DNA from 3 places in the Paenibacillus sp. P2(2022) genome. Region 2 is predicted to be linked to each of the others. Evidence: a T-box and tRNA genes for the amino acid it is inferred to sense, from the RefSeq annotation. Region 2 holds a T-box; the other regions hold tRNA genes.

Region 1 (7,068 bases), on a different contig from region 2:
TCCGTATGTTGGCTTTAATAAAATCTTGAAAAAAATTACCCAGCCCTTCACCGCGCCGCGTCAATCCCCTCATAAAAGCCGCAGCAACCGAAAACCCCGAAGCAGCCGAAGTAAACATCATCATCGTGACGAACGCCATCTGCGTCAGATACGTAAGCCCGCTTTCTCCGCTGTAATGTTGGAGATTCGTATTGGTCATAAAGCTGATTACTGTATTAAATGCCAATGATGCTTCCATATTACTGTTCCCAACCGGATTGCCCGGAAGTATAGCCTGCAAGCGCAATAGCAGGTAGCTGATCCCCACAAGCACCACATTGGTTGCAATGAAACTCATAGCGTACGTGGTCCAATGCATGCTGTCCTGTTTCTTCAAGCCTACAGCCTTATAAATCAGCTTTTCCGTTCCACCAAAAATCCGATCCGTCCGATTCGGTTCATTCGAGAATACGTGATACATATAGGTGCCCATCGGCTTTACCAAGAGCAACAATATGATGATCACAATCCCAATTTGCAGTAGCTCCATCCTCTATTCCTCCTTAAAATGCTCCTGCATTTGGAACAACAGACCTGATTCAGACCATCCATTGAGTGCACACGTTTGCGAAAATCTGCATCTCTGATGCTGCATTCTTGATCTGCTGTTCCCGCCTGCTCGATCCTATAGTTGACTAGAATTTTTCAGGATTCAGGAGTGCGTAGATTAAATACACCAACACAATAGCCGTAAGTCCTAGCACAACGATCATCCTCTTCGCCCTCCTTTTGAGGTCTGCGCATCACACCAGCGTACAAACAGCAGTATCACTCCATAACTCACAGCCATCACGAGCAGCATGTATAAATCCATCATGTTCATACCCTCCGTATCGCTTTTCAGATTGCCCTTTTGATTCCATCATAAAATCATAAACCAGCTATGTTATAAGTGCTTATCCGTTCAGCAGGAAACCCACCTCTCCGTTCAATGTGTAGATCACATGGTCCGCTCCCAATCCCCGATAAATTCCTTGTGGATTACAGCCGTGCGTAATAACATAGATCAATTCTGATGTTAGTGGCCGACATATTTGCAGGAAACGGCAAGTTAGATTCAAGCTGTTTTCAAACAAATACACACTACCAATTTCTTTTTTAGGAAAATTCCATTTTCCCGCTTGCATCGTATTGATGCGCACAATGTGCTCCACACCCATTTTTTTGAGCTGTCGTTCCTCCTGGGTGCTATTTGTGAGAACTGCAAACGCCAATTTTTTGAACATAAGCAATTTCACAAAACTTCTGCCCGCTTCATTCGGTGCAGTGACAATAATTAACCGACCTTCCATCAGTAGCTCCTCTCCCGGTATAAAAAGACAACAAAAAGAAGCCGAAGGAAAAAGGCTTCCTCCGGCTTCATACATTCCATGATAAAATAAACCATGGCTGCACACGGCGGTTTGTTGCCTCTCCCTGTACGCTTACGAGGTTAGCTGTCGGATTCGGACGTGAGAGTCGCCCTATTTACGGCACTTGGCCGGAAAATTCACCCCATGAGACACACGGCTTGCAAAGCCGTATATACTCGTTGGTTCCCCCGCTTTTGCAACTGCAAAATTCAGCGCTTTAGACAATTCGTTGTTGCTTCATTGTTGTTAATTTGAAATTACGTCTTGAATCATACACCCGTGCAAGGAAGACTGTAAAGCTCAACGGCAAGGCTATAAATCACCCTTTAGAGCATAGAAGATTAAGGATAACGCTTACAACCAACCTATGCTTCTCGTATCTCTCTAAAACTCTGTATTTCACCTCTTTTTGAAAATGAAAGGCATGTCAATATTGGCGTAGGGTATGGTACGGTTGCCCTTTATTTATAAAAAAGAAAGAAAATGCGCTATATGTACTAGATAATTATCGAATGAACCCTCTTTTATAAGAAGAAACACCTCAATTTGCTCCATTTGAAGTGCGATTTACCGTTTTGAACAAAAGACGATTTTACAATGCACAATGTCTGTAGACTCTTCTGGACTTGCAACCCCTTGTTGAATTGTTCACAATTTAATTGTAGAATATTGAATTAGGAGGGATATCATGAGCGTATATAAATATGATGCACAGACCCTACAAGGGGCACAAATTCCGTTATCCACATACGAAGGGAAAGTTCTTCTTATCGTGAATACTGCCAGCAAATGTGGGTTAACCCCCCAGTACAAGGCGCTACAAGAGCTATATGACCAGTATCATGAACAGGGGCTCGAAATTTTGGGATTTCCCAGCAACCAGTTCGCCAAACAAGAGCCGGGTTCCAGCGAGGAGATCTCCGAGTTTTGCCAACTCAATTACGGAGTGACTTTTCCCATGTTCGCCAAGACAGATGTTAACGGTGATCAGGCACATCCTCTATTTCGCTACCTGACCCACACTGCTCCAGGCGTATTAGGCTCCAAAGCGATCAAATGGAATTTTACTAAATTCTTAATTACACGAGAAGGTAACGTATTTAAGCGTTATGCGCCGCAAACCACTCCAGACAAGCTTGTAGGAGATATTAAGAAGCTTTTGCAGAAAAACTGACAATCTTTATGCATTACAGTTAACGAGCGGTCCGTTGTCCATACGACCGCTTCTGTGACGGGAGGATATGACGAAAAGTATTTAACAAAAAAAGCATCCCTTCACGTAAAACGTGTCAGGATGCTTTTTCAACTGGGTATTGCATATAATGCGGTCGAGAGGACTCGAACCTCCACGGGCGTACGCCCACTACCCCCTCAAGATAGCGTGTCTGCCATTCCACCACGACCGCATGTCATAATGTATTGAGGCAACAGATTTATTATACTCTCTCAGCAACAATTTGTAAACAAGAATATTATAATTATTTTTAATGTAACTTTATATAACATATATAAGCAATAAAATTATTTAATTTGACATAATTGAGTTCAAAGTGTAAATATATATTACATAAATATTTGAATTATTATTATAAAAATAAGATTCAAGTCAAATAACATCACACAAATATTCACTTCAAGGAGGCGAACCGTCCTGCATAAAGGTAACCGGTTGCTAAACTACGCATTATTGTTGGACCCTTCCTTACCTATTGGTGGTTTCACCCGTTTCTACGGATTGGAGGAGCGTTTCCGCGCCGGACACCTGAACAGTCTTCAGGATCTGAAACATTACATGCGAGACGATTGGTATCCTCAAATCACAACCCTTGACGGCATGGCCATTAAAAGTCTGTATGCAGCCATCCAGCAGAATGACGGTTGGCGGATCGCCCTTATTGATAAAATGTTGCACACCCAACATCCTTCCTCGCAGCATGTAAAAGAGTCGCGACTTTCTGGCCAGCGACTGCTCAAGCTCACCAAGGCTCTTTATCCTTGGCTCGCATTTGACCAACTGGAAGACACACTCACTCAATACAATGCAATTGGCACACTCGCTACTGTCCACACTTGGATTAACTCCCTCCTCGGAAGCGATATAGAACAGACCATTCACGGCTATTTTGCCACAGCGGTATCCTTCTGTATCGAAGATGCCTTTAGACTGCTCAATCCTCCTTATGAGGAAAAAAATCCTCTTATCGATCATATGACCAGCGAGTTGCTTACCACCTGGAAGAAGATTAACAAACCTACGCCAAGCTCATATCAGCGCCATCTTTTCCACAGCCATCGGACCAGCTCCTATATCACTCAGCCACCCTATATGAGCCATAGCAGCCAATTGAATGCATCCAGACCCTTTTCCTCCTCCGTCCTATTTAAACACCTTCCAGCATCCCTCTGATGCGTCGTTTACCAATCTAGCAGTCACAATAAAAATACTCTGCCCTTTTCTCAAGCGGCAGAGTATTTTTATTCATGTATCCCAAATTCACACCAATAACAGACCATAGTCGGATTATTTTCACTTTTTGCACTTAATTAAGTAATTATTTTAACGAAATACCGTATTTAAGATTGTATAAACACGTATAAAAGTGTATCATAGTTTTAGATGGTTAATTCTAACATGTTTACTGATGATTATTATATCACACCAATTATTCCGTAAGAATCCGTAAGGGGCGATTTCTCTTGAACAACAAAATGCCTGTCACCTCCTTCGGGTGGGCCATCAAACAAAGGCTTGTCGAGCTTCGGCTGGATCAGAAAACATTTTGCGAGACACATAATATTCCGCCTTCACGCTTGTCCAATCTGATTCACGGCACCCGCAAAGCACAAAGGTACAGAAAACAAGTTGCTGCAATTCTGAATATCGACGATAACGATTATAAGGAGGCGACACCACACTAAACCGAACAAGCATTTCAGCAACCAATGCGTCGCCATATTATCAGGAAACCAAATAAACCCGTAAACCGAACCCTCAGTTCGTTTTACGGGTTATCACCCAGGCGTTTAGCCATAGATTATTCAAGTTTTGTTTTGTCCTTCTCTCTTTTTTGCTTACGGTACTTCGCAAATTCAACGTATTCTAAAATAAAGTTCTGTTCTTCTGTCTCAAGATCTTCAGCCTGGCAATTCAGTGGCCCCATCACCCCAAAAAAATAAGCAGCCTTCTGCTCCTGAAGCACGCCTTCCCCTGGCTTAATCCCTTTCATCAACCAGTCGAGCGATACATTAAAAAAGTCCGAAATCTGAATCAAATGGGCGGTACCTGGCGTTGTTTTTCCCCTTCTCCAATCACCGAGATTCCCTGAGCTAATTTTAAGCTTTTCACAAAATGCCTTCTTGGTCATTCCTCGATCCTTAATTAAAGCTTCAATCCGCTGATAAATAGTTTGATCTCCCACAACGTTTCCCCTCCGACACTGTAGCTTTTTCTAATTAATTTTCAATTGTCACATTAGAATGTCCTTATCAAATCCCACAGCAAACATTAATCAGTAGTTGAATTGGGCTGGTTTTTCTCTTTACGAAAGCGGGTAAATTCAATATACTCAAGTATAAAATCTCTTTCCGCCTCACTTAGCGATCCCCCCTGGCAATTCAGTTGCCCTGAAGCTCCAAAAAAATAAGGGTCCTGCGACTCCTTCAGCACCTTACTCTGCACGTCTCGACCCAGCATAATCCAATCCAGACTAGCGTCAAAAAAAGAAGCGATTTCTATGAGTTTATTCGTGCCTGGTGTCGTTTTTCCTCTTTTCCAATCTCCAAAGTTCCCTGTACTAATGCCCAACTGCTGGCAAAACGCCTTTTTCGTCATACCTCGTTCCTTAATGAGCTCCTCAATGCGTTGGTAAATAGATTGCATAGAAGTTCCTTCCTCCCTAGCAGGCTCTCCAAATAACGATATCATGTCCCTTGTTCCCTTTTCAAAGATCACGTGTGCTAAAATTACCGAATTATGTATGTTGGTTTTCATTATACCACAATATGCAACAAAAACCGCCTGTTTTCCGAAGAAAGGGCGGTCTTTAAGTCAGTTCGCTTACGCCAATCACGTAGCAGAGTTGTCGATTTTAAGTAAAATCCGCTTCAATTCGTTCAACGTTTCACTTAAGTGCAATAAATCTTCTTCCGGCAGATACACCAGTCTCTCTTGAATTTTATTAGAGAAGGTATGAAACACCTGTTCACAAAAAGCGTCGCCTTCTTCTGTAATGGCTACGTTCACGACTCTACGATCCGAGTCGCACGATTGACGGTCAGCCAACCCATGCTCCACCAGCTTATCCAGAAGAGGAGTCATGTTTGGACGAGAGACATTTAGTTGTTTGGACAAATCGGATACCGTAGACGAACGCACTTCACGCAGAAGCAAGAGTACCTGAAAGTTATTAGGCGACAAATGCAACGGAAAATCAAGCGGACCGTAGGTGAAAAATTTCTTCTTCACAATCGGAAACAAGCCCAAAATATTTTCTGATATATTTCCTAACAGTTGAGTGTCCATATTTTTCACCGTCACTTCATAAGTTTATATATTTATTATTCTATAACATTATGGCGTTATATTATACTATGGAATCATTATTTCATCATAATCATTGTTTAATTGCATCCATGCACAAATAAAAAAAGCCTCTAACGCGAGAGACTTTTCCGTTTATTCCATTGATGCGGTCGAGAGGACTCGAACCTCCACGAGCGTACGCTCACTACCCCCTCAAGATAGCGTGTCTGCCATTCCACCACGACCGCATAACAAAATATAAATGGTGAGCCATGAAGGACTCGAACCTTCGACACCCTGATTAAAAGTCAGGTGCTCTACCAACTGAGCTAATGGCTCATGCTGTTCATCCTAGCTGTCCGCCATTAGATCAGACCTCAGGAATTCCCCTTAAGCATGCAACATGTAGTCTGTAAAGACAACAATGACCCGTAGGGGATTCGAACCCCTGTTACCTCCGTGAAAGGGAGGTGTCTTAACCCCTTGACCAACGGGCCTTATGAATGTACACCAACTTGGCGACAAGAAAGAGTATATCAAATAGAATAGTAAATGGCAATACTTATTTTTAAAATTTTCAAAAAAGCTATTTTATATAATTGTAAAATGCATATTTACTTACATCAACTTATTTATTATCATCTAAACCCTGAAAAATCACGATAAATGATTGCAAAATCACTTACATTTACTTATAATCACTTACGAGATACCGAAATGATTATATATTAGAGGAGCTTTTTATGTATCAGGAAGAACGAATGTTAAAAATCGTTGATTACTTACAGCTTCACAAGCGTATTTCGGTGGATGATATTTGCGAAATTTTTAATGTTTCACGGGATACGGCCCGCCGAGACCTGGTAAAACTTGAGGAGCACCAAAAAATTATTCGTACCCGCGGCGGCGCCCTTCTCCCTAAACTGCATCACGATCCAATTGGAAATTATAACGAAAGACTGCTTACTGTATCTGAGGAGAAGCAAGTGATCGGACAATTGGCTGCCAGTATGGTACGAGATAGGGATCGTATTATATTGGATTCCTCTACCACCGTACAGGCGTGTGCAGAAAGACTGAATGTGCAGGAATGTTCGGTTATCACCAATTCAATCAATCAGGCTGACGTACTATCTGGAAAAGATGGTGTCTCCA
Region 2 (7,068 bases):
TTGCGTTGGATGAGTTGCCATATTATTTGCAGGACAAGGTACTGCTGGCGGATATGCCAGTGGTGGACATTTCTTCGACGGATATACGAGAGCGTGTGGCAGAAGGCCGCACTATTCGTTATCTTGTGCCTGATCGTGTTCATGACTATATTACAAGGGGCGGTTTGTATGAAGTACAGCCGTGAGCAGCTAATGGAAGTCGTATCTGGCCAGATGCCTGAAAAACGCTGGAAGCACACGCTGGGTGTTATGCATACCTCTGTGGAGCTTGCGAAGCGTTATGGAGCAGACCCGGATAAGGCAGAACTGGCGGCTATTTTGCATGATGTAGCGAAATATTGGCCTGTTCAGCAGATGGAGGAAGTGATTCGTAACTATCCCGAATGTGATCAGGAGCTATTGGAGCATGACAAGCAGCTCTGGCATTCAGAGGTAGGGTACTGCGTAGCGGCAAGAGATTACGGAGTGGATGATCCGGAAATAAGGAATGCGATCCGCTGGCATACGTCAGGCCGCGTAGGTATGAGCCTGCTGGATAAAGTCGTGTGTCTGGCTGATTACATCGAACCGGGGCGGGATTTTCCCGGGGTTGAACATATCCGTAAACAGGCAAAGAAAAGTTTGGAGCAGGGCCTTATCGCTGGATTTGATTCTACGATTTCATTGTTGCTGGAAAAGCAAAAGGTTATTTTTCCGCTGACGGTTTTGTCGCGCAATGACTTGATTCGACAGCTAAAACAGAAAAAAACGGAGGTTCATGAATGACCCTAACGAATGAGAAATTAATGCAAACGGCGGTTGAGGCCGCTAATGATAAAAAGGCAATGAATATTGTCGCACTGGATTTGCGTGGAGTATCGCTAGTTGCGGATTATTTTGTAATCTGCCACGGTAATTCGGATACACAAGTACAGGCGATTGTAACAGAAATTCGCAAACGCGCTCATGATGAAGGTGTAACCATCAAAGGAATCGAAGGAATGGATTCTGCTCGCTGGGTTCTAATGGATTTGGGAGATGTTGTAGTGCATGTCTTCCATCGCGACGAACGCGAATATTATAACATTGAACGGCTTTGGTCGGATGCTAAGGTTGTGGAGAAGGTATGAGTTTGATCGCTGGTACTTATGTCACCATTATGGTGGATCGTGAGGTATCTCCTTTCGGCTACTTTCTTACCGTCGGTGAGCAGGATGTTCTGCTGCATTATACGGAGCTGACTCGTGAAATCGAGGTGGGTGAACGGCTGGAGGTATTTATCTTCCACGATACAGAGGACCGTTTGGCTGCAACTATGAAAAAGCCGTTCTTGTCTCTGGGAGAAATGGCCAAGCTTGAGGTGGCCGATGTGCATCCGCGGTTGGGATGCTTCCTGGAGATGGGATTGGGGCGCCAACTTTTGCTGCCGATTCGTGAGTTGCCAGAAAACCGTGATCTGCATCCTCGGGTGGGTGACTACGTGTATGCCATTATGGAGCATGACAAACAAGGCAGACTGCGAGCTAAGCTGGCAGGGGAGCAGGAACTGGCTCCATTGTGTTTCCATGCTCCTAGTTCGTGGCTTAATACATGGGTGCAGGCGACGGTGTACAAGCCGCTTCAGATGGGAACATTCGTCCTGGTGGACGGGGGTGTGCTTGGTTTTGGTGCAATAGGAATGATTCATTCGTCGGAACGTAACCGCATGCTTCGCTTGGGCGAGGAGGTTAAGGTACGGGTCACGCTTGTTCGTGAAGACGGTCGGGTCAATCTGGCGATGTCGCCACGCAAGGAAGTAGGCCGTGATGAGGATGCGGATCGGTTGATTGCATTTCTGAAGGAACGTCCGGGTGGCGGTATGCCATATTCTGACGCAACGCCGCCGGATATTATCAAGCAACGGTTTGGTATCAGTAAATCCGCCTTCAAGCGTGCGATGGGCAAGCTGATGAAGGAAGGGCTGGTTACACAAAAAGAAAACTGGACCTACCTGGTGGAGAAGATGCCTAAACCGAAGGACGGGAATGGGGAATAAAGATGGCTTCTTACCGCAAGTTTGCCTATGTGTATGATGAGCTAATGCAGGACATGCCGTACCCGGACTGGTTGCGCTTTGCACGGCAGGCTTGGGATCGATACGGTATGCCACATACAGTGGCCGAGCTGGGCTGCGGAACGGGCTCAATTACGATTCCACTGGTTAACTCAGGCTTCGAGGTGGCTGGCATCGATTTGTCCTCTGACATGCTGGCAGTAGCCCGTCGCAAAATGGAAACTACTCCTCAAGGGCAGCGATTGTTTCGTGAGGGGAGCGTTCGCTGGATACAGCAGGATATGCGAGAATGGATTTTACCGGAGCCCGTGGATTCTGTCATTTCTTTTTGCGATTGCCTGAATTATTTACTTGAGGAAGAAGATATCATTTCTACTTTTCGCAGAACGTATGCTGGTCTGAAGCCTGGTGGAACCTTTCTGTTTGATGTACATCATCCCCAGACATTTTTGCGTTATGATGAAGAACAACCATTCGTACTGGATGAACGCTCTATTTCGTATATCTGGACATGCGCATTGGACACTCCCCGTTGTGAAATTGAGCATCATCTCAGTATCTTTGCGAAAGCAGAACATGAAGGACGCGATCTGTACCAGCGTTTTGAGGAAATTCATGTACAGCGTGCTTATGATCCAGACTGGATGAAGGCAGAATTGTCCAAAGCGGGTTTTCGTGATGTGAAGGTATATGCAGATTTTGAATGGGTAGAAGCAGCAGATGACGCGGCGAGACTTTTTTATGTCGCTGTAAAATAGCTAGGATTCATTGAGCTAATATAGAAAAAGAAAGACGCTTTTCATGAAGTCATGAAGGGCGTCTTTTTGCTCTCATATATTCACTTTATAGTTCAGCTGAAGTTCATCACCCGGTACACCCCGAATGCCCCAATTCTGTTTCGGGGTTTCAAATATAGTAATTTCAAGATCCTGTGGAGAAATACCCAAAAGATCGTTAATTCTTTGAAATAACAGGTTGATGAGTTGCTTCTTAGCTTCTGTCGTTCTGCCTTCGAAGATACTGATTTCAATAATGGTGTATGCGTCGGAGCGACCATCTGCATATATAAAATCTTCATGATTCATAGGAAAAAAACGATGAAACCTCTTTTCTGGAGGATAATTGAACGCATCCACCACGGCAGAGTGAATCACCTCTGAAAGTTGCTTTTTGATCGGATTTAGCTTTTCTTTTGTCCCGAAAATTTTAATCTGTGCCATGTCTCCACTCACCTTTCTTATCTCATCTCAACTTGAACCATTGCAACTTGGAGTTATTATAAAACATTCGTATTCATGTGTCATGGACAACTAGTATGAAGATGGCGCTTCGTATCAAATGTAGTCCTTATTTGACTTTTTTCGCGGTTTTCAATATAATAGTGCCATTATTAACGGTTAAATAATCGCTGATGAGGAATAGTAGTTTTGTCTGGACATGTAGAGAGCCGGCGGGTGGTGCAAGCCGGTTGACAGTGCAAAGCGAACTCGCCTCGGAGATATGCGTCCAACGCAGGAAAGCACCTATATAGGTGTCAGTGTCCTGTTATTAATACGCATCGGATCACCTCCGTTATCAGGTGCAAAGGGAGTAGAATGCGAAGAACGCTTTCTGCTAACTAGGGTGGTACCACGGGAATATAACCTCTCGTCCCTAGCGCTGACACGCTACGGGATGCAGAGGTTTTTTGTTGCATACCGTTTGAGGAGGAAAAGACAATGACAGACACACAGCCGAAGCACGGCTATCAACCGCAAAGTATTGAACCAAAATGGCAGAAATATTGGGATGAGAACAAAACGTTCCGCACTGGGGAAGAACCGGGTAAACCGAAGTTTTATGCTTTGGATATGTTTCCGTATCCGTCTGGAGCTGGTCTGCATGTAGGCCACCCGGAGGGATATACAGCTACAGATATTGTTTCACGTTATAAAAGAATGCGTGGCTACAACGTACTGCATCCGATGGGTTGGGACGCCTTTGGTCTGCCTGCCGAACAGCATGCGCTGGATACAGGCGAGCACCCACGCGAAATTACGGTGAAGAACGTAAATAACTTCCGCCGTCAAATCAAATCACTAGGCTTTTCATATGACTGGGATCGTGAAATCAGCACAACTGATCCTGATTATTACAAATGGACACAGTGGATTTTCATCCAGCTGTACAAGCGTGGCCTCGCTTATGTAGCTGAAGTGCCCGTGAACTGGTGCCCAGCACTGGGAACGGTACTGGCGAATGAAGAAGTAATTGATGGTAAGAGTGAGCGTGGCGGTCATCCGGTTATCCGCAAACCCATGCGTCAATGGATGCTGAAAATTACGGAATACGCCGATCGTTTGCTTGACGATCTGGAGGAACTGGACTGGTCCGAAAGCATTAAGGATATGCAGCGGAACTGGATTGGTAAGTCTACCGGGGCAGAGGTTCATTTTCCAATTGAAGGCTATGACGAACAACTCACAGTATTTACAACCCGTCCAGATACATTGTTCGGTGCAAGCTACTGTGTGCTGGCCCCAGAGCAGGAATTGGTGGATATGATCACTACACCTGAGCAAAAGGACGCTGTACAACAGTATCGTGAACAAGCTGCTCGGAAAAGTGACCTGGAGCGTACGGATCTGGCCAAAGATAAAACAGGCGTATTCACAGGAGCTTATGCAGTGAATCCGGTGAACGGCGAAAAGCTGCCAATCTGGATTGCCGACTATGTACTTGCAGGCTACGGAACAGGTGCAATTATGGCAGTACCGGGCCATGATACACGTGACTGGGAATTTGCCAAGAAGTTCGGATTGAAAATCACTGAGGTCGTTCAAGGTGGAGACGTGGACAAAGAGCCATACACCGAGGATGGTCCGCATGTCAATTCAGGCCTGCTGAATGGACTTACCAATGAGGAAGCTATTCCGAAAATGATTGAATGGCTCGAAGCTGAGGGTAAGGGGCAGGGCAAAGTAACCTATCGTCTGCGTGACTGGCTGTTCAGCCGCCAACGTTATTGGGGCGAGCCGATTCCAGTAATTCATCTAGAAGATGGAACGATTAAAACAGTTCCTGAGGATCAACTGCCGCTCGTACTGCCAGAGATGGACAATATCAAGCCTTCAGGTACAGGTGAATCCCCACTGGCGAATGCGACAGATTGGGTAGAAACCGTTGATCCTGAAACAGGTATGAAAGCACGTCGCGAGACAAATACGATGCCGCAATGGGCAGGAAGCTGCTGGTACTACCTGCGCTTTATTGATCCAAAAAATGATAAAGAGCTTGTGTCCAAAGAGAAACAGCGCGAATGGATGCCTGTTGACCTGTATATTGGCGGAGCGGAACATGCGGTTCTTCACTTGCTGTATGCCCGTTTCTGGCACAAGGTGCTGTATGATATCGGCGTAGTGGAAACTAAAGAGCCTTTCTATAAGTTGGTCAACCAGGGTATGATTCTGGGCAACAATAATGAAAAAATGAGTAAATCACGCGGTAATGTCATCAATCCTGACGATATTGTAAATACGTTTGGCGCCGATACGCTGCGTATTTATGAGATGTTTATGGGGCCGCTGGAAGCGACCAAGCCATGGAATGAGAATGGGGTAGAGGGAGCGCATCGTTTTCTGTCCCGCGTATGGCGCCTGTTTGTTTCCGAGGATGGTAGCCTGAACGGAAAAATTAAAAATGACGGCGGTAGCGACGAGTTCAAACGGACCTGGCATAAAACGCTGAAAAAGGTAACCGAGGACCTGGATGCATTGCGTTTCAATACAGCGATCAGCCAGCTGATGATCTTCACCAATGATGCATACAAAGCAGACCTTCTGCCGCGTGCAGCGATGGAAAACTTCGTGCAAATGCTGTCGCCGCTTGCACCGCATCTAGCCGAGGAACTGTGGCAGCTGCTGGGACACAACGAGAGCATTACCTACGCGGCTTGGCCTGCCTATGATGAAGCATGGACGGTAGACGCTGAAGTGGAAATTGTCATTCAGATGAATGGTAAAATCGTACAGCGTGCAACGATTGCCAAAGATCTTGATGCCAAAGCGATGGAAACTTTTGCATTGTCGCTGGACAGCGTTCAGGAAGCACTGGCTGGTAAAACGGTTCGCAAGGTAATTGCTGTTCCGGGTAAGCTGGTTAATATTGTTGCCGGTTAATCGGCTTTAAGCCGAAGGAGGCATCTATCTTTTGCATGTCCTCTTCATACTTGTTGTGCGTGACCCGTATTAGCTCAGGGAAGACACTATGCAGGCTGATGTCTAACAACGCAAGAGCTTCAGCGGTTATACCTCCGGGAACCGCTACTCTTGCTTGTAACTCGGCTGGTGTCATCCCGCCTTCCGTGAGCAGCTTTCCAGTGCCGATGATCATTTCACCGGCCAATGCGCATAGTTCTGTACGGTCTATACCCGTAGCTTGAACTGCGGCTTGAATCCACTGGTCCATAAAAAAGGCCAAGAAAGCAGGGCCGCAGCTCGAAAAATCCGATGTGATCCGTGTGTGAGACTCTTTAACCCGAATTGGCCTGCTGATGTGGGACATAAGCTCTTCCAGAAGGGAGCGATCCTCCTCTGTAATCCGGTTTCCATGGATGCACAGTGAGGCTCCGCTTCCAATCTGGTGAGTGATACTCGGAATAATTTTGGACACCTTGGCTTTCAGTGCATGCTCCAAAATACGGATCTGTACTGGACTTGTGATAGAAACGACGATCTGCTCTTCTGTAATGACATTGCGTATTTCATCCGTTACGGTTTTTGATTCCAGCGGCTTCACGCAGATAAATAGGATATCGCTTTCCGCTGCCGTCTCACGGTTGCTTTGGGCTGCATGCAAACCTGGATAACGACGGGCTAGCTCGGTTACCTTGGAATACGTTCGGTTGCTTGCTAATATTTGCTGCGGTTTGAGTGCGTCCGAATGAATAAAAGATTCGATTAGCAGACTTCCCATGCTGCCAGTCCCGATAAATCCAACTTTCATTGTTCAACGTCCTCCTTTCATACTTTGCGGTATAGACGCTGTGCTGTCATTCT
Region 3 (7,068 bases), on a different contig from region 2:
CTGACTCCATAAATGTCGGCCACAAAGGTACTGAAGATCTCCATGAAAATGAGTAGAATGTATATGATTTCAACAAGGGCGCCTAGACGGTAAGCAATGCTTCCCATAGGGATTTCAAATTGCTGAATGCCTGGCATTTGCGCTGACATGACAAAATGTGCAGCCATCAGCATAAAGCCAACACCAATTCCGCCCAAAACACCGCCCCAGCGGATCGTTTTACGGGAGAAAGTTTGGCTGCCTAGAGGGACAAGCACGGCCTGAGCCATAGCCAGATTGAAGGACGTGTACAGGAGCGGAGATATCCATGTGCGTAGCACACTGTGGTCTGTCGTATTCGTAATAAAGCTTTGCGGATTGGGCATGGAAAGGGTACTGTGAACGAGCAAAAGAGATATAGTGATCATCAGCGGGACAACAATGGTGTTCATATGCAAAATCGCTTTAATACCTTTATTCAGCAGCAAGTAAGTTCCGATTAGTGTAATGAGCAGTCCAGTCTGGTAGTGCAGGTGAAGGTGCTCCACAAAAACAGAGCCGGCTCCTGCCAGCATGACGCTGTTCACGCCAATCAGCACAATAAGTGTGAATATGCTGATCCATTTTCCGGCATTGGCACCAAAAAGGTGCTTGTTCAGATCCTCGTAGGAGCGGGCTGAAATATCATGAGCGATCAGCATCATTTTCGTACCCAACCATACAAATATGAGTGTGGACAGCATAATCGTGATTGTAGCCCAACGTCCATATTGCGTAAAGAATTGCAATATTTCTTGTCCGGTAGCGAAGCCGGCACCGACGATTGTACCAATGTATGTAAAAGCAATCTGAAAAACATGAATATTACGTTTCATTCCCAGTCCCCCCTTGCCTGCTTGAATAACGCTGCAGCGAGCATATAATACAAACTATGTTCAACTGAAATAGGACATGACTGGATGAGACTGAAAATAATTATACTGCATTTAATGAATAGCTTGACGGGAGCGTAATTTATGGGTCAAATCCTTGCATGGATACTGGAATACGGATATTTGGCAATGTTCGGCTTGCTTGCCCTTGGAGTAGCTGGTATGCCGATACCCGACGAAGTGCTAATGATCGCCTTTGGCGGGCTCGTGTCTCAAGGACACTACAACTTTATTGCTGCGCTGGCAGTCACATTTTTCGGTAGTATGACAGGCATGATGCTTAGCTACACATTAGGTCGTCTGCTGGGCAAACCACTATTGCACCGATACGGTAAATGGGTGAGGCTTACGCCCTCCAGGATTGCTTCTTCCGAAAATTGGTTCGGGCGCTATGGTACCTGGGGAATTTTGTTCGGATATTTTGTCCCCGGCTTGAGACATGTGTCATCCTATCTGGCAGGTACAACCCGTCTAGGTGTTTTTCGCTATATCGGCTATGCGTCAGCAGGAGCGTTGCTGTGGTGTGGTACATTTTTGGGGATCGGGCATGCGGTGGGCATGCACTGGGAACAGGTGGCTAAGCTGATGGAGAAGGTGACTCATCGGGTGGGCCTTATCGTTATTCTTTTAATCGTTTTGGGAGGAATCACCGCATGGTTCTGGAACAAACGTAAAAAAAATATCACATGAATGCATGGAAAACAGGCTATAGCTTGAAAGCGACGGGTGAAGTATGGTACTTTTACCGCATAGGAATGCCGTGGGAGGTCATGGAATGGAAGTACTAAAGAAACGAATTTTAAATGAAGGTGTGATTGCGTCAGATCAGGTACTAAAGCTGGATGGATTGCTTAATCACCAGGTTGATCCAGAGCTGACAATGGAAATGGGACGAGAGTTCGCAGCCCGTTTTCGGGAAGAGAAGATCACCAGAGTAGTGACCGTGGAATCCTCAGGCATTGCCATCGGGTTTGCGACAGCGTTGGAGTTGGGTGTACCGTTGGTATTTGCTCGTCGTAAAAAGACTTTATTAGCTGATCCAGATGCGCTGTGTGAGCGTGTACCTTCGTTTACAAAAGGGATTGTCACAGATATTATGCTGTCTCGTCAATTTATTCATGAGCATGATCGTGTCTTGTTCATTGATGATATTATCGCTAATGGCGATGCGGCACGAGGCATGGTTAAAATTATTCAACGCTCCGGAGCGGAGTTGGTTGGATTCGGAGTTGCGGTTGAAAAAATGTTTCAGGCCGGAGCCAGAACCATTCGTGAGCAGGGCATTCGTGTAGAATCATTGGTTAAAATTTCGTCATTGGCTGACGGTAAGATAGCGTTTGCTGAATAGTAACAATTCGAAGCTTCGGATCCTTATTTCTAATAATAACCTTTGCATGAGCATCAATTTCGCTTATAATATATATAAGGTTTGGGAGAGGAGGCAGCAACATGGGGAATGAACAATTGACCGAACAGTTTTTTCTGGAAAAACTGGCAGCGGCTAAAGTGCATTTTGAACGCGCCTTGGATTGTAAGCATACGGAATTCGACGATTTGTATCCCTATATGATTGAACATCCTCAGTTTTTTTGGTATAAACGCTATGTGGCCTGGTCTGAGTTGCTGACATTGGTTAACCTATGCGAAGAATTGTCTTTCTCTTGGAAAGAAGAATTTACTGCTCACCAAGTGGAGTATGTAGAACAGCGAGTGTTGTCTGCACAAGTGCTGGACTTCTGGTACGAGAAGAACGATACAAAAGAACATGATCACAGTGTAAATCAGTCGGGATAATTTGTTGCTCTGTTGGCAATCCATATAAGTAGTAAGCGGAAAGAGACCTAAATGATTCGTTTAGGTCTCTTTTTAAACTTTTTCATGCATATAAAATTATGGCCGTTGTGTTGAAAAAAATGGATAAGGAGGGGACATGAATGATAATGGACGAAGAATTGGATGCTTATCGACTTTCTGGTGAAAAGGTACGCGTCGTACGCGATGGATTGGAGTCAAACGATGTGGTTGGCATTGTACTGGCATGGGATGATGAACAGGTGCTTATTCGCCGCCAGAATCGACGTGTGGTCAAGTTGGATCGCAGCTATACATATCAGCCGTTCAGCGAGCCGCGACACAATCCGATAGATCTGGATTAAGAAACGAGTTCCAAATGGGGATTGGCTAAAAAACGGTGTGTTTCATTAGGCATACAGAAACTCTAAATCGGACACAGTAATGAAGGAAAACTCAACAGAGAGGGCGTGCTGTGTCAATGACGGTTATGGACGAAAAAGTACATGCATACAAGGATCAAATCAGCCATTTGGAAGATAAGTTGCCCGAGGTAGTTCATGCCTATCATCGCTTTACCGGAGAATGCTTTCAAGCCGGCAGTTTAGATGAAAAAACCAAGCAACTGATTGCGCTAGGTATTGGCTTATTTGCCAACAATGAGGTGTGTACGTTTTATCATGTGAATGAGGCGCGCTCCAAAGGAGCCAGTGATCAGGAGATTATGGAGACCGTTGCTGTAGCTGCTGCAGTTGGTGGAGGACATGCTCTAAGTCAAGGGGTTACCCGTGTACAGAAGGCGTTACATTAAAGCGAATCATTCATACAGATAACTTATAATCGTAATAGCGGACATAGATTGATCTCAACAAATGATGGTTATGAAAAGAAGCTTCCGAGCACAGATAGTGCCTGCGGAAGCTTCTTTTTGCGTGTAGTGCGGGGATTATGCTCTTTTACTTGCAGCAAAAGCAGCAGGGCGAGGGGATTTATGCTTGTAGGCAGAAGAGGATGCAACCCAACTTCGCCCAACAACGCGTAGGGGTTTGGGGGTTGAGTTATTGGGTAATTCGGGGTGATATTTCTCTGGTAAAGGTAGAGCTGCCGTATGAGGCAAAGAGGTAGGGAGCCCCAAATAAGCTCGCATTCGTTCATACATTTCTTTGCGGAATGCGGACATAGGCATACGGAACTGTTCTTTGACGCCTTTATATATATAGGTGGCGTGAACGCCGGAGTGGTTTTGTTGGATGTCTAGAACACGAATGTGATACTTCTTAAATTCATGTTTGATTTCAGATAGCAGGATTCCGGTACGATCTATTCCTGCGTTAACCATTTCGACATAAAGATCAGGGGTTTTCAGCACGCCGCTTTCCTCAAGAATTAGGCTGTCACGCTCAAATACTTTTTGAATAAAGGTAAGGAGCAGATAACTTTTCACAAGAGAGCATGGATGCTGAGTAGTATCTGAAGAGATCATTACCATTCACCGCCTTAGGGAAATGTGATGATAATTCATAGTCATCGAAGTGAAAGAACATAAGTTCATAGGAACTCATGTTCTTATATTATCGTATTATTCCTTTTTTATCAAGAATAAATAAAGAAAAATAAAAGGTTTGACAACTTTATTTGAGCATGGTATGATCTATCTTGTCGCTAAGAAAGATTGATTCTTTTGAAATAGACGACAAATATATATGCGGTCGTGGCGGAATTGGCAGACGCGCACGGTTCAGGTCCGTGTGGGCTAACCCCCCGTGGAGGTTCGAGTCCTCTCGACCGCATCCATTTAGAAAAGGTTTATAGAATTGCTCTCGTAGCAGTTTTATAAACCTTTTCTATGTTTCGGAGTTATTGCAGATTTCCCAGGAAGGACAATATAAGGACTTGAATTTTATTCAAGTCCTTGAGCAATTCTTTTATAAGTTCAATTTTTAAGATATGATAGAAAGTAACACGTTTTATGATGAAGCTATTGAAAGGTTGGATGGAAGATGGAGAAAGCAACTTTTGCAGGTGGGTGCTTCTGGTGTATGGTGACTCCGTTTGAGGAGCAGCCGGGGATTCATAGTATTGTCTCAGGCTATACTGGAGGGGCGATTTCCGATCCGACCTACGAACAGGTTAAAACAGGAACAACAGGGCACTATGAGGTGGTGCAGATTACGTTTGATCCTGAGCTGTTTCCTTATGAAAAGCTACTTGAATTGTATTGGCCGCAAACAGATCCTACCGACGGAGAAGGTCAATTTCAGGACCGAGGCACACAATATAAACCTGCCATTTTTTATCATACGGAGCAGCAACGTGAGCTTGCACAGCAATCCAAGGAACAGTTGGTACAAAGCGGACGCTTTGATAAGCCAATTGTAACGGAGATTCTTCCGGCTTCGATTTTTTATCCGGCAGAGGATTATCATCAGGATTATCACAAGAAGAATGTGAAACATTATAAGGAAGATCGAGCCCAATCCGGTCGTGATGAATTTATCGACAAAAACTGGTAATCGGCTTTAATATACGTTATTATGCGCACTTCAAGGCAGATCAGAGATTATATCTCAGATCTGCCTTGTACATATTTAAACGGTTTTACTCACACAATGAAGGGACAGAGAAGGAGGCTGACCCGCAAATGAGTACACGACGGAAGCTGCACATGAGAAATATCATAAAAAAGGCTTTAAAAGCATCACGCAGCCGGAAGGATTCGTCTTATGCGCTTGCACACCATGCAAGATCTAGAATGCAAATAATTGTAGTGCTTTGTATTTCAGTCTGTATGTTATTTATGATCTGTAAAACTGCTGTTGCCGAAGCAATAGACCAGCAGAACCAGCAGCAAAAAAGGGTTGCTGTCATTATTGATGATTTAGGGAACAATATGAAAGGTACCGAGGAGATTCTAAATTTACCCGTCAAAATCACCGTTGCTGTCATGCCCTTCCTGCCAACAACCAAACAGGACGCTATGGAAGCGCATAAGCGTGGTCATGATGTTATCGTCCATCTTCCAATGGAGCCCAAGCAGGGCAAGCCTGAATGGCTTGGACCTGGAGCAATCAAGGCTAATATGACGGATGAAGAAGTACGCGCCAAGGTGACAGCAGCAATTAAGGATGTTCCTTATGCCATAGGAATGAACAACCATATGGGCTCCAAGGTCACCTCAGACAAGCGCATTATGTCCGTCGTTCTTGATGTTTGTAAGGAATATAGACTATTTTTTGTTGATAGCCGTACTAATTATTGGTCAGTGGTGCCTGAACTTGCCGCTAAAAAGGGAATGCCACCGGTGCGAAATGATGTTTTTTTGGATGATGTTCATACACTCGCTCATGTGAATCGGCAACTTAGTAAAGTGGTCGAATGGTTGGCAGAGCACGACACCTGTGTAACGATTGGACATGTCGGCGTGTCCGGCATGTATACCTCCTCAGGGCTTCATTCATCGGTCCCTAAATTAAAGGAGCATGCACAATTTGTCGGTATTAGCGATCTGGTGCGTGATGTATGGGGATGGACAGGAGACCCAGCCACGAATACTACCATGCCGTCAGATGCGCAATAATGCCTTCGGCAATAGCTTCAGCAATCCTTTTTTGACCGTGATCCCCGGAAAGCATGGCTCTGTCCTGCTCGTTGCTGATAAATCCGGTTTCCACTATTACAGCGGGATGTTGGATTTTATTCAGAAGATAAAAGGGTTTTCCATATATGGTTTGTCTATTCATGCAAAATAAGCGGTTTAATGAATGCTGAATCCGTTCAGCTAACAGATAGCTGCTGCCTTCATCCTGATACAGCACAATGGGTCCGCGTTTTTCGGCACGTTTGGTCCAATTGACATGCAGACTGACAACCAAAGAAGTAGGCAGTTGCTCTGTCAGGCTTTTACGTTGGGCGAGATCTTTAAGATGCCGCGATTTGGACTGCAACCAACGGTTATCATCACTCAGTGCGTAGTCCTTGTCCCGATTCAGGACAGCAGGGTAACCCTGGGAACGTAAGATCAAGTATAGTTTTTGAGCAATAGCAAGATTGATATCTTTTTCCAGAAGTCCTTTGTGACTTGCTCCACCATCCACACCACCATGACCTACATCTATCAGGACCACGGGTTTGGCAAAAGCGTGATAGGACCGGTTGAACGGGGGTTCTGTATGCTTGTTTATTTCGGTGCTTTTCTCGTCAGGCTGAGTAGTTGCATAAGCAAACGGGGTAAATACAGCACTACAAAGGAGGTAAAAACTTAACCCTAGCCCGGCCAGGCACATCTTCTTTAACTTTTTATTCAACACGTTCTATTCCTCCAATGGACGAATTGATTGTTTACTGAAAACCATGCATAACAGAGGTC

What was found. The T-box of region 2 lies ahead of leuS (leucine--tRNA ligase). A T-box ahead of a tRNA ligase gene usually reads a tRNA of that ligase, here a tRNA-Leu.
Region 1: it encodes a tRNA-Leu, which carries the amino acid that the T-box ahead of leuS (leucine--tRNA ligase) is inferred to sense. The anticodon was not compared.
Region 3: it encodes a tRNA-Leu, which carries the amino acid that the T-box ahead of leuS (leucine--tRNA ligase) is inferred to sense. The anticodon was not compared.

What each region holds. Positions count from the first base shown of each region.
Region 1 is NZ_JAKWFI010000002.1:111,385-118,452, reverse strand. Features, by position in the region: gene kdpA (potassium-transporting ATPase subunit KdpA) at 1-529, opposite strand, end outside; gene MMB75_RS26215 (potassium-transporting ATPase subunit F) at 675-752, opposite strand; gene MMB75_RS07695 (hypothetical protein) at 936-1,331, opposite strand; cyclic di-AMP (ydaO/yuaA leader) riboswitch at 1,445-1,616, opposite strand; gene MMB75_RS07690 (glutathione peroxidase) at 2,080-2,565, shown strand; tRNA gene MMB75_RS07685 (tRNA-Leu) at 2,715-2,797, opposite strand; gene MMB75_RS07680 (urease accessory protein UreF) at 3,061-3,798, shown strand; gene MMB75_RS07675 (Rha family transcriptional regulator) at 4,089-4,310, shown strand; gene MMB75_RS07670 (helix-turn-helix domain-containing protein) at 4,427-4,810, opposite strand; gene MMB75_RS07665 (helix-turn-helix domain-containing protein) at 4,897-5,271, opposite strand; gene MMB75_RS07660 (MarR family winged helix-turn-helix transcriptional regulator) at 5,458-5,913, opposite strand; tRNA gene MMB75_RS07655 (tRNA-Leu) at 6,079-6,161, opposite strand; tRNA gene MMB75_RS07650 (tRNA-Lys) at 6,177-6,252, opposite strand; tRNA gene MMB75_RS07645 (tRNA-Glu) at 6,339-6,410, opposite strand; gene MMB75_RS07640 (DeoR/GlpR family DNA-binding transcription regulator) at 6,657-7,068, shown strand, end outside.
Region 2 is NZ_JAKWFI010000001.1:461,316-468,383, forward strand. Features, by position in the region: gene nadD (nicotinate-nucleotide adenylyltransferase) at 1-185, shown strand, start outside; gene yqeK (bis(5'-nucleosyl)-tetraphosphatase (symmetrical) YqeK) at 169-765, shown strand; gene rsfS (ribosome silencing factor) at 762-1,109, shown strand; gene MMB75_RS02045 (CvfB family protein) at 1,106-2,014, shown strand; gene MMB75_RS02050 (class I SAM-dependent DNA methyltransferase) at 2,017-2,790, shown strand; gene MMB75_RS02055 (tautomerase family protein) at 2,863-3,252, opposite strand; T-box leader at 3,432-3,690, shown strand; gene leuS (leucine--tRNA ligase) at 3,751-6,189, shown strand; gene comER (late competence protein ComER) at 6,170-7,015, opposite strand.
Region 3 is NZ_JAKWFI010000002.1:565,010-572,077, forward strand. Features, by position in the region: gene MMB75_RS09905 (YkvI family membrane protein) at 1-854, opposite strand, end outside; gene MMB75_RS09910 (DedA family protein) at 996-1,601, shown strand; gene MMB75_RS09915 (xanthine phosphoribosyltransferase) at 1,687-2,259, shown strand; gene MMB75_RS09920 (hypothetical protein) at 2,361-2,705, shown strand; gene MMB75_RS09925 (hypothetical protein) at 2,846-3,067, shown strand; gene MMB75_RS09930 (carboxymuconolactone decarboxylase family protein) at 3,184-3,513, shown strand; gene MMB75_RS09935 (YhjD family protein) at 3,649-4,185, opposite strand; tRNA gene MMB75_RS09940 (tRNA-Leu) at 4,408-4,492, shown strand; gene msrA (peptide-methionine (S)-S-oxide reductase MsrA) at 4,703-5,215, shown strand; gene MMB75_RS09950 (divergent polysaccharide deacetylase family protein) at 5,344-6,279, shown strand; gene MMB75_RS09955 (N-acetylmuramoyl-L-alanine amidase) at 6,254-7,009, opposite strand.